2 regions of the Bacillus stercoris genome follow, and region 1 is predicted to be linked to the other one. Evidence: riboswitches for the same ligand, from Rfam matches in the RefSeq annotation. Region 1 holds a riboswitch; the other holds the start of a gene.
What was found. A riboswitch is a leader RNA that binds a small molecule or an ion and turns the genes downstream of it on or off. The one in region 1 is predicted to bind S-adenosylmethionine.
Positions count from the first base shown of each region.

Region 2: linked by a shared signal. The riboswitch ahead of QA442_RS14105 (phosphoadenylyl-sulfate reductase) and the one ahead of metN (methionine ABC transporter ATP-binding protein MetN) in region 1 are both predicted to bind S-adenosylmethionine.

Region 1 is NZ_CP121861.1:1,030,653-1,035,222, reverse strand. Features, by position in the region: gene metQ (methionine ABC transporter substrate-binding lipoprotein MetQ) at 1-338, opposite strand, end outside; gene metP (methionine ABC transporter permease MetP) at 352-1,020, opposite strand; gene metN (methionine ABC transporter ATP-binding protein MetN) at 1,013-2,038, opposite strand; SAM riboswitch class I at 2,144-2,250, opposite strand; gene QA442_RS05355 (SCP2 sterol-binding domain-containing protein) at 2,365-2,709, opposite strand; gene QA442_RS05350 (thioredoxin family protein) at 2,816-3,136, opposite strand; gene QA442_RS05345 (toprim domain-containing protein) at 3,138-3,500, opposite strand; gene QA442_RS05340 (YusG family protein) at 3,573-3,809, opposite strand; gene gcvH (glycine cleavage system protein GcvH) at 3,865-4,248, opposite strand; gene QA442_RS05330 (arsenate reductase family protein) at 4,315-4,570, opposite strand, start outside.
Region 2 is NZ_CP121861.1:2,714,199-2,718,768, reverse strand. Features, by position in the region: gene pyrK (dihydroorotate oxidase B electron transfer subunit) at 1-603, shown strand, start outside; gene QA442_RS14120 (dihydroorotate dehydrogenase) at 603-1,538, shown strand; gene pyrF (orotidine-5'-phosphate decarboxylase) at 1,507-2,226, shown strand; gene pyrE (orotate phosphoribosyltransferase) at 2,223-2,855, shown strand; SAM riboswitch class I at 3,001-3,106, shown strand; gene QA442_RS14105 (phosphoadenylyl-sulfate reductase) at 3,269-3,970, shown strand; gene cysP (sulfate permease) at 3,982-4,570, shown strand, end outside.

The sequences.
Region 1 (4,570 bases):
GGCTCTAAGTGAACAGCGCCGGCATTCACAAGTTTGTAATCTGTGTTTTCTTTCATTTCTTGCTCAAGGTAAGGAATGTGCTGGAAGTAGTTCGCGTCCACTTCTTTATCAGCTAAAGCTTTATTGTACATTTTGTAATCACTAAGCACTTTCACTTTCAGCGTATAGCCTTTTTCTTTCAGCAATGGTTCAGCTTCTTTTAAAATTTCCGCATGCGGTGTTTTCGTTGCTGCAACGACAATTTCTTTCTTGCCGGATTCAGCGCCGTTATTCGAACCGCAGGCAGCCATAACTCCTGCAAATACAAGCAGTAATGCACCCAAAAATAGCTTTTTCAATGTAAATCCTCCCTTATCGTTTGTCTATAATATTTGTTATTAAATCACCGATGATTTGAATAATAAATACGATGATTAAAATAAACACAGTAGCAACGAAGGTAACATCAGCGTTATTAGACTGATATCCTTCTACGTACGCAAGGTTTCCAAGGCCTCCTGAACCAATGGCTCCGGCAATTGCCGTTGAGCCGATCAAAGCGATGGCTGTAACCGTAATGCCAGAAATAAGAGCCGGCATTGATTCCGGAATCAGCACTTTGAAAATGATCGTAGACGTTTTCGCGCCCATTGATTTAGCGGCTTCAATCACACCTTTATCCACCTCACGCAGCGCGATTTCAACAAGACGTGCGTAAAACGGTGCCGAGCCGATGACCAGCGCCGGCAATGCGGCGTTTGGCCCTAAGATCGTGCCGACTAAAAACTTCGTAAACCCTAATAGTAAAATAATTAAAATAAGGAACGGAATCGATCTGAATATGTTAACAACGGCAGCAATCACAGAGTTGACCGCTTTATTCTGCCAGAGGCTTCCTTTGCTCGTCAGAAAGAGCAGCAAGCCGAGGATGACCCCGATGACAAAAGCAAACAGTAAAGAAATCAGCGTCATATAAAGTGTTTCATATGTCGCGTTCCATAATTCAGTTAAATCAACGTTCGGGAAGTATTTTTCAAACATTCGTGATCACCTCTGCTTTCACCTGTTTGTCATTAATGAACCGGATCACGTTTTGCACTTCTTCCTCGTCTCCGTCAATGTGGATGAACAGTGAACCGTAAGCTCCATCCTTCGTCTGCGAAATTTTCCCTTGCAGAATATTGACGCTGACATTGAAGTTTCTGATCATCTCTGTAATCAGAGGCTGTTCAGCTGACTCACCGACAAATGTGAGCTGAACCATTTTTCCTGATGCTGTGTCATCAAGAAGGTGCTGAAGCGTCTCTTTCGTTTCTTCTGGCTCTGTCACCTGTTGAACAAATCGTTTTGTCATTTGTTCCTTTGGATTTTTGAAGACGTCGAGAACCTCGCCTTCTTCGACCACCTTACCGTTTTCCATGACGGCGACTCTGTTGCAGATTTTGCGGATGACATGCATTTCGTGCGTAATTAGCACAATCGTCAAACCGAGTCTTTCATTAATATCGGACAATAGATCCAGAATTGAATCTGTCGTTTGCGGATCTAATGCTGATGTCGCTTCGTCACAAAGGAGAACCTTCGGATTGTTTGCAAGCGCTCTGGCAATTCCGACACGCTGCTTCTGACCGCCGCTCAGCTGGGATGGATATGATTTTTCTTTTCCTTCTAAACCTACCAGTTTAATCAGTTCATTGGCGCGCTTGATCCGCTCGCTCTTTTTCACCCCGGCAATTTCTAAAGGAAACATGATATTATCTCTGACAGTCCGCGACCAAAGCAAATTGAAATGCTGGAAAATCATACTGATCTCATGGCGTGCTTTTCTTAAACCGCGTCCATTTACTTCATTAATCTTTGTTCCCGCCACTTCCACGGTTCCTGAGGTTGGTTTCTCAAGGCCGTTCAGCAGACGGATTAAGGAACTCTTACCAGCTCCGCTATATCCTATAATTCCAAAAATCTCACCTTTTTTAATGGAAAGCGAGACATTTTGGACAGCATTGACATCTCCATGTTTCGACTTGTAAACTTTTGAAACATCCTGAAGATTGATCAAAGCAATCACCTGCCTTAACACTATTCTAAGAAATCTTCCGGTTTTTTCTGCAAAAGAAAAGCCTTTCTGCACACTTGAGCAGAAAGGCTTATATAAAATGCCTTTCTCTCATCTTTCAAAGCTGAACGCTTCGTGTGAATTGGCACCATTTCAACAGCGTTGATGGTTGCCGGGCTTCATAGGGCACTTCCCTCCACCTCTCTTGATAAGAGAAATATATAGTCTTTTTCGTCCGGAAATTCTTAATGTAGAATAGCACGGCGAATGATTAAATGTCAATAAAATAAATGATGACAACTTTTACTATTATAATAATTTATTATTTTTCAATTCTTTGAAATCCTCTGAAAAAATCCATTTGTCAGCCAGAGAATGGCTTCTAGCTTTAACAGGGCCCTGAATGACCCCTTTACTTTGAGGCTTCCGCTCTGAATCAAGTGCTGAAGGGAAATATCTCCGTGCAATAAATCAATAATTTCCGTTTGGTTTCCGTAAAAGGTCAGGTTGGACGTTTGGGGCGGAGAAACTTTTTTCATTTCTCCCTGTTCGTTTATTGAGACGGTTAAGGCTTCTGCTTCTCCTTGAAAGGTAATGAGCAATGTTGAGGCATTCAAAAGGGGTTTTAAAAACAGATGCTGATACTCATCTTCTAAAACTTCCGCTTTCTCCATATGTACAACCTCCTATTTGTTGGTCATACATACACATTTCTCTCTCTGTCGCAAGAACCCCTTTATAAAACGAACGACAATTTCGTTGGATATGCTGAGAAATATGTCATAATTGGGATGCGGAAGATGATTTTTGTTTGATCAGCTCATATAAATAAGAAACGGAATGAAACGCATATCCTCTTTCGACCACCTTTCCGCCTTTAAACAGCAGAAAACAAGGGACGCTTTCAATTTGATATGCTTTTGCAAATGTCGGAGAGTAATTGACATTGTTTTGATAGAAGGCGACATCAGGCAGCATTTCTTTCACCACTGTCAGCATTTTGCTTGCAAGCTGGCAGGTGCCGCAAAACGGAGTATATAAATATAGAAGGTACACATCATCTTCAATGTGATCAAGTTCGTGTTCTTGGAGTTCTTTCATGCTATACACCTCGGGACTTTCTTTCAAGAAAAATAGTATGGACATTCAGATTCGCACGCAGCAATACAGAGGCGACATGGTGCCTGGGCGCAGCCGCTACTTCCTTATAGGCTCTGTCGATATGGAGATGGCAGGCTTCATTAAATTCACGCTTCAGCTGTTTTCTCAATTTCTCGCCTGATTCATCAGCATCAACTAATATATAGACGTCTTTATCATAAAGCTCGTCAGCCAATTCCTCAAGCTTCAGCTGGCTGATTGTTCCGTTTGTGCAGATAATGCGCACCGGTTCATTCAGGACGCTTTCGATTTTCTCTTTATCTGATTTCCCCTCGACAATCATAACCTTTTCCAGCTCATCCATCTTCTTCACCTGCCGCGTCAAATTTGAAACGTTCAGATTGTAAAAGAAGGCAGTGAAATTCACCGCCTACATTTAACACCAGCCGTTTTCGTAGTCACAATCTACATATTTTGCGTCGTCACCAGAGACCACATCGGCTGTCTTATAAAACTTCTCATTTTCAAAGGAATAACCGGACTTAAGCTCATATTCATTCATGCTTGTCATTTGGCCGATCATCTCATTATCATGATATAACGAGAGCCGGCCATTTTGAAAGCGGCCTGTCACGTCGTTGGTGACATCGAGCTTTTGTTTGTCGAAAGCCATATTGGACACCTCCCATAACGTTAGCGTGTCCAATTGCTTTTACGGCTATCCTGTTTTAGTCTTCTTGTGTCATCTCTTCGTATTGCTCTGCTGTCATCAGTTTTTCAATTTCAGAAGCGTCAGTCGGCTCAACGACGATCATCCATGCTTTTTCGTACGGAGATTCGTTGACGAATTCCGGACTGTCATCAAGATCTTCGTTTACTTCCACAACAGTTCCGTTAATCGGCGCATAAAGCTCAGATACCGTTTTAACGGATTCAACACTGCCGAATGGCTCGTCCGCTTTGATTTCAGCGCCCACTTCAGGAAGTTCGACAAACACGATGTCGCCTAGCTCGGACTGGGCAAAATGCGTAATTCCGATTCTGGCTTTTTCTCCTTCAACTTTTACCCATTCGTGTTCTCCTGAGTAACGCAAATCTTTTGGTATGCTCAATTGAATCCCTCCATTTTTTACAGCACTACAATAAGAAGATACCACACTTTTCAAAAAAAATTTACATTAAGCCCAGTTTTCTTCAAATTGGTCTTCTTTAAATCCGACAGTCACTTTTTCGCCGTCTGTTGTAAGCGGGCGTTTGATCAGCATTCCGTCTGAAGCCAGCAGTTCGAGCTGTTCGTCCTCTGACATGTGATACAGCTTTTCCTTGAGATTGAGCTCGCGGTATTTCATGCCGCTCGTGTTGAAAAATTTCTTGAGATCCAGCCCGCTTTTTTCATAAAGCGCTTTTAATTCTTCTTTGCTTGGCGGCTGCTCA
Region 2 (4,570 bases), 1.7 Mb from region 1:
GCCGACGTCAATTTTGAAAAAAGTGAAGTCACCATCATTTATCGAGTAGATGGGGAAGGTACAAGGCTATTGTCTCTGAAACAGCAGGGAGAGCTTGTGGATGTCCTCGGGCCTTTGGGAAATGGCTTTCCTGTCAATGAAGTCCAACCCGGAAAGACGGCTTTGCTGGTAGGAGGCGGTGTAGGTGTGCCGCCTCTCCAAGAGCTGTCGAAACGCTTGATTGAAAAAGGGGTAAATGTCATCCACGTTTTAGGATTCCAATCGGCAAAGGATGTTTTTTACGAGAAAGAATGCCGGCAGTATGGAGACACGTTTGTGGCAACAGCTGACGGAAGCTACGGGGAAACCGGATTTGTCACAGATGTGATTAAACGGAAACATCTAGAGTTTGATATCCTTCTCAGCTGCGGGCCGACACCGATGCTCAAGGCGCTAAAACAGGAATATGCCCATAAAGAAGTATATTTGTCCATGGAGGAACGAATGGGCTGCGGAATCGGCGCATGCTTCGCGTGTGTGTGCCATACAAACGAAAGTGAGACATCCTATGTAAAAGTATGTCTCGACGGGCCTGTATTTAAAGCTCAGGAGGTGGCGCTGTAATGCTCAAGGTGAAATTGCCGGGACTTGATTTGAAAAATCCAATCATTCCTGCATCAGGCTGCTTCGGTTTTGGAAAAGAATTTTCACGTTTTTATGATTTGTCTTGTCTTGGAGCCATCATGATTAAGGCTACGACAAAGGAGCCTCGCTTCGGGAATCCGACGCCGCGGGTAGCTGAGACTGGTGCTGGAATGCTTAATGCGATCGGTCTCCAAAATCCGGGGCTGGATAGCGTGTTGCATCATGAACTGCCGTGGCTTGAGCAGTTTGATACGCCGATCATTGCCAATGTCGCAGGTTCTCAAGTCGAGGATTATGTTGAAGTCGCAGAGCAAATCAGCAAAGCGCCTAATGTTCATGCACTTGAATTGAATATTTCCTGCCCGAATGTGAAAACAGGCGGAATCGCTTTTGGCACGAACCCTGAAATGGCTGCCGATTTGACAAAAGCGGTGAAAGAGGTTTCAAATGTACCCGTTTATGTGAAGCTTTCCCCGAACGTGGCTAATATCACAGAAATTGCATTAGCGATCGAGGAAGCGGGAGCGGACGGCCTTACGATGATCAACACACTAATCGGCATGAGACTCGATTTAAAAACCGGCAAACCGATATTAGCGAATAAAACAGGAGGACTTTCCGGCCCTGCTGTGAAGCCGGTTGCCATTCGCATGGTGTATGAAGTCAGCCAGGCGGTCAACATCCCGATTATCGGAATGGGAGGCGTGCAGTCGGCCGAAGATGCCCTGGAATTTCTTCTCGCTGGAGCAAGCGCGGTCGCTGTCGGAACAGCAAACTTTGTGAATCCTTTTGCGTGTCCAGAGATTATTGAACAGCTTCCATCTGTTTTGCGCCAATACGGCTATCAATCAATTGAAGAATGCATCGGAAGGAGCTGGAATCATGAAAAACAACCTGCCCATCATCGCGCTTGATTTTGCATCAGCTGAAGAAACACTTGCGTTCTTAACGCCTTTTCAGCAAGAACCGTTATTTGTAAAGGTTGGAATGGAGCTTTTTTACCAAGAAGGACCATCTATCGTGAAACAGCTAAAAGAAAGAAACTGCGAGCTGTTTTTGGATCTAAAGCTTCATGACATTCCGACCACTGTAAACAAGGCGATGAAGCGTCTTGCCAGTCTCGGCGTAGACCTCGTCAATGTTCATGCGGCCGGGGGCAAAAAAATGATGCAAGCAGCTCTTGAAGGCTTAGAAGAAGGTACGCCGGCGGGGAAAAAACGCCCGTCACTTATTGCGGTAACCCAGCTGACAAGCACATCTGAACAAATCATGAAGGATGAACTGCTGATCGAAAAGCCTCTGATCGATACGGTTGTGCACTACAGCAAACAGGCGGAAGAAAGCGGACTGGATGGAGTGGTCTGCTCTGTTCATGAAGCAAACGCCATTTACCAAGCAGTGTCGCCTTCATTTCTGACTGTCACTCCAGGGATCAGAATGTCAGAGGATGCTGCGAATGACCAAGTCCGCGTGGCGACACCTGCAATTGCAAGAGAAAAAGGTTCATCAGCGATTGTAGTAGGACGCTCGATTACAAAAGCGGAAGATCCGGTAAAAGCCTATAAGGCTGTCAGACTTGAATGGGAGGGAATCAAATCTTGAAACAAATCATCGCAAAACATCTATTAGACATCCAAGCAGTATTTTTACGTCCGAACGAGCCGTTCACATGGGCAAGCGGCATTTTATCACCAATCTACTGTGACAACCGCCTGACGCTATCTTTCCCAGAGGTCAGAAATGATGTCGCCTCAGGCATCAGCAAGCTTGTCAAAGAGCATTTTCCCGAAGCTGAAATGATAGCAGGAACAGCAACTGCGGGTATTCCTCATGCTGCTCTGGCGGCTGACCGTTTGAATCTTCCGATGTGTTATGTGAGGAGCAAGCCGAAAGCGCACGGAAAAGGCAATCAGATTGAGGGAGCTGTGCAGAAAGGGCAAAAAACGGTCGTTATTGAAGACTTAATCTCCACAGGAGGCAGCGTGCTTGAAGCTTGTGTAGCTTTACAAGCGGCTGGCTGTGAGGTGCTTGGTGTCGTCTCAATCTTTACGTACGGACTTCCCAAAGCAGAAGAAGCCTTCGCAAAGGCAGAACTGCCATACTACTCATTAACTGATTACGATACGCTCACAGAGGTCGCACTTGAGAACGGAAATATTCATTCAGATGATCTAAAAAAGCTGAAAACATGGAAACGAAATCCCGAGTCAAAAGATTGGTTTAAAAAATAAAAAATAAATTCCAACGATGTAAAGAGGCTTCAAAGCCTTGCTGTACTTAAAAACAGGCCATGAGGCCTGTTTTTTTATTAATCCTATAAAAAAAGTCGGGTTGACTTATGTTAGAATTGTGCTAAAATTTACTACAAATCTGAAAAACTTATCAAGAGCGGCTGAGGGACTGGACCTATGAAGCCCGGCAACCTGCATAGTTTGTAAGGTGCTACTTCCAGCAAAATGAATTCCATTTTGAAAGATAAGGGCTACATGCTGTTCCTGTCTTTCTTTCCGCCGGATTGAAAGTTTTTTATTTTAAGAGGCAAAAAGGCTGTTTGAAATCACCAGCCAAGAATCACATTACAATTGGGAAAAGACAACCGGCAGGAAGCTACTGTTTGTTTGTCTCCGAAAGGAGGAAAGAAGAAATGTTAACGTATGATAATTGGGAAGAACCAACGATTACATTTCCGGAAGACGATCCTTATAAAGGAGCGCTGTCAGTTTTAAAGTGGGCATACGGCCATTACGGCAACCAGCTTGTTTATGCCTGCAGTTTCGGAATTGAGGGAATCGTTTTGATTGACTTAATTTATAAAGTGAAAAAAGACGCAGAGATTGTGTTTCTTGATACAGGACTTCATTTTAAAGAGACCTATGAAACAATTGAACGAGTGAAAGAGCGTTATCCAGGTCTTAACATCATCCTGAAAAAACCAGACCTCACCCTTGAGGAACAAGCCGAAGAATATGGTGACAAACTGTGGGAAAGAGAGCCGAATCAGTGCTGCTACCTTAGAAAGGTCGTTCCTTTAAGAGAGGCGCTTTCAGGACATCCAGCCTGGCTTTCCGGTCTGCGCCGTGATCAAGGGCCAAGCCGTGCCAATACGAATTTCTTAAACAAAGATGAAAAATTCAAGTCAGTAAAAGTTTGCCCGCTCATCCATTGGACTTGGAAAGACATTTGGAGATACACATCACGGAATGAACTGGACTACAATCCGCTTCATGACCAAGGATACCCAAGTATTGGCTGCGCGCCTTGCACTGCTCCCGCTTTTACCGCAGAGGATCTGCGTTCAGGCAGATGGAATGGTATGGCGAAAACAGAATGCGGACTGCATGAATAAGGAGCTGCAAAATGGAACTAGCCGCTATTTTATTTAGCTTGTTTTTCGCGATGAATATTGGTGCAAGCGGCGCTGCAGCTTCGATGGGAGTTGCTTACGGCTCTGGAGCCATCAAAAAGAAAACTTACGCTTTGATCCTATGCGCAGTCGGTGTCTTGGCCGGGGCGGTCATTGGCGGAGGCGAGGTCGTAAAAACAATCAGCTCTGGCATTATCCCCGAACAGACGATTACACTGACGATTGTTTGCATCATTATTGGAGCTGCTGCGCTGTCGCTCTTTACGGCAAATCTGCTCGGCATTCCTTTATCGACAAGTGAAGTGACGGTCGGCGCGGTTGTCGGCGTGGGAGTGGCTTATAAAGTATTGTTGGTGAATAATCTTCTGATCATTGTGACATTTTGGGTTTTTGTCCCGCTGTTCGCTTTTGGCTTCACCTATTTCGTATCTAAGCTGTTTCGTTATTTTAAGATTGAAGTGAAATCTTCTAAAAAGCAAAAAATCCTCGGCATTGTTTTGTTAGTTGCCGGATTTTTCGAAGCATTCTCTGCCGGCATGAATAATGTGGCGAATGCCGTTGGCCCGTTAGTGGCTGCCGGTG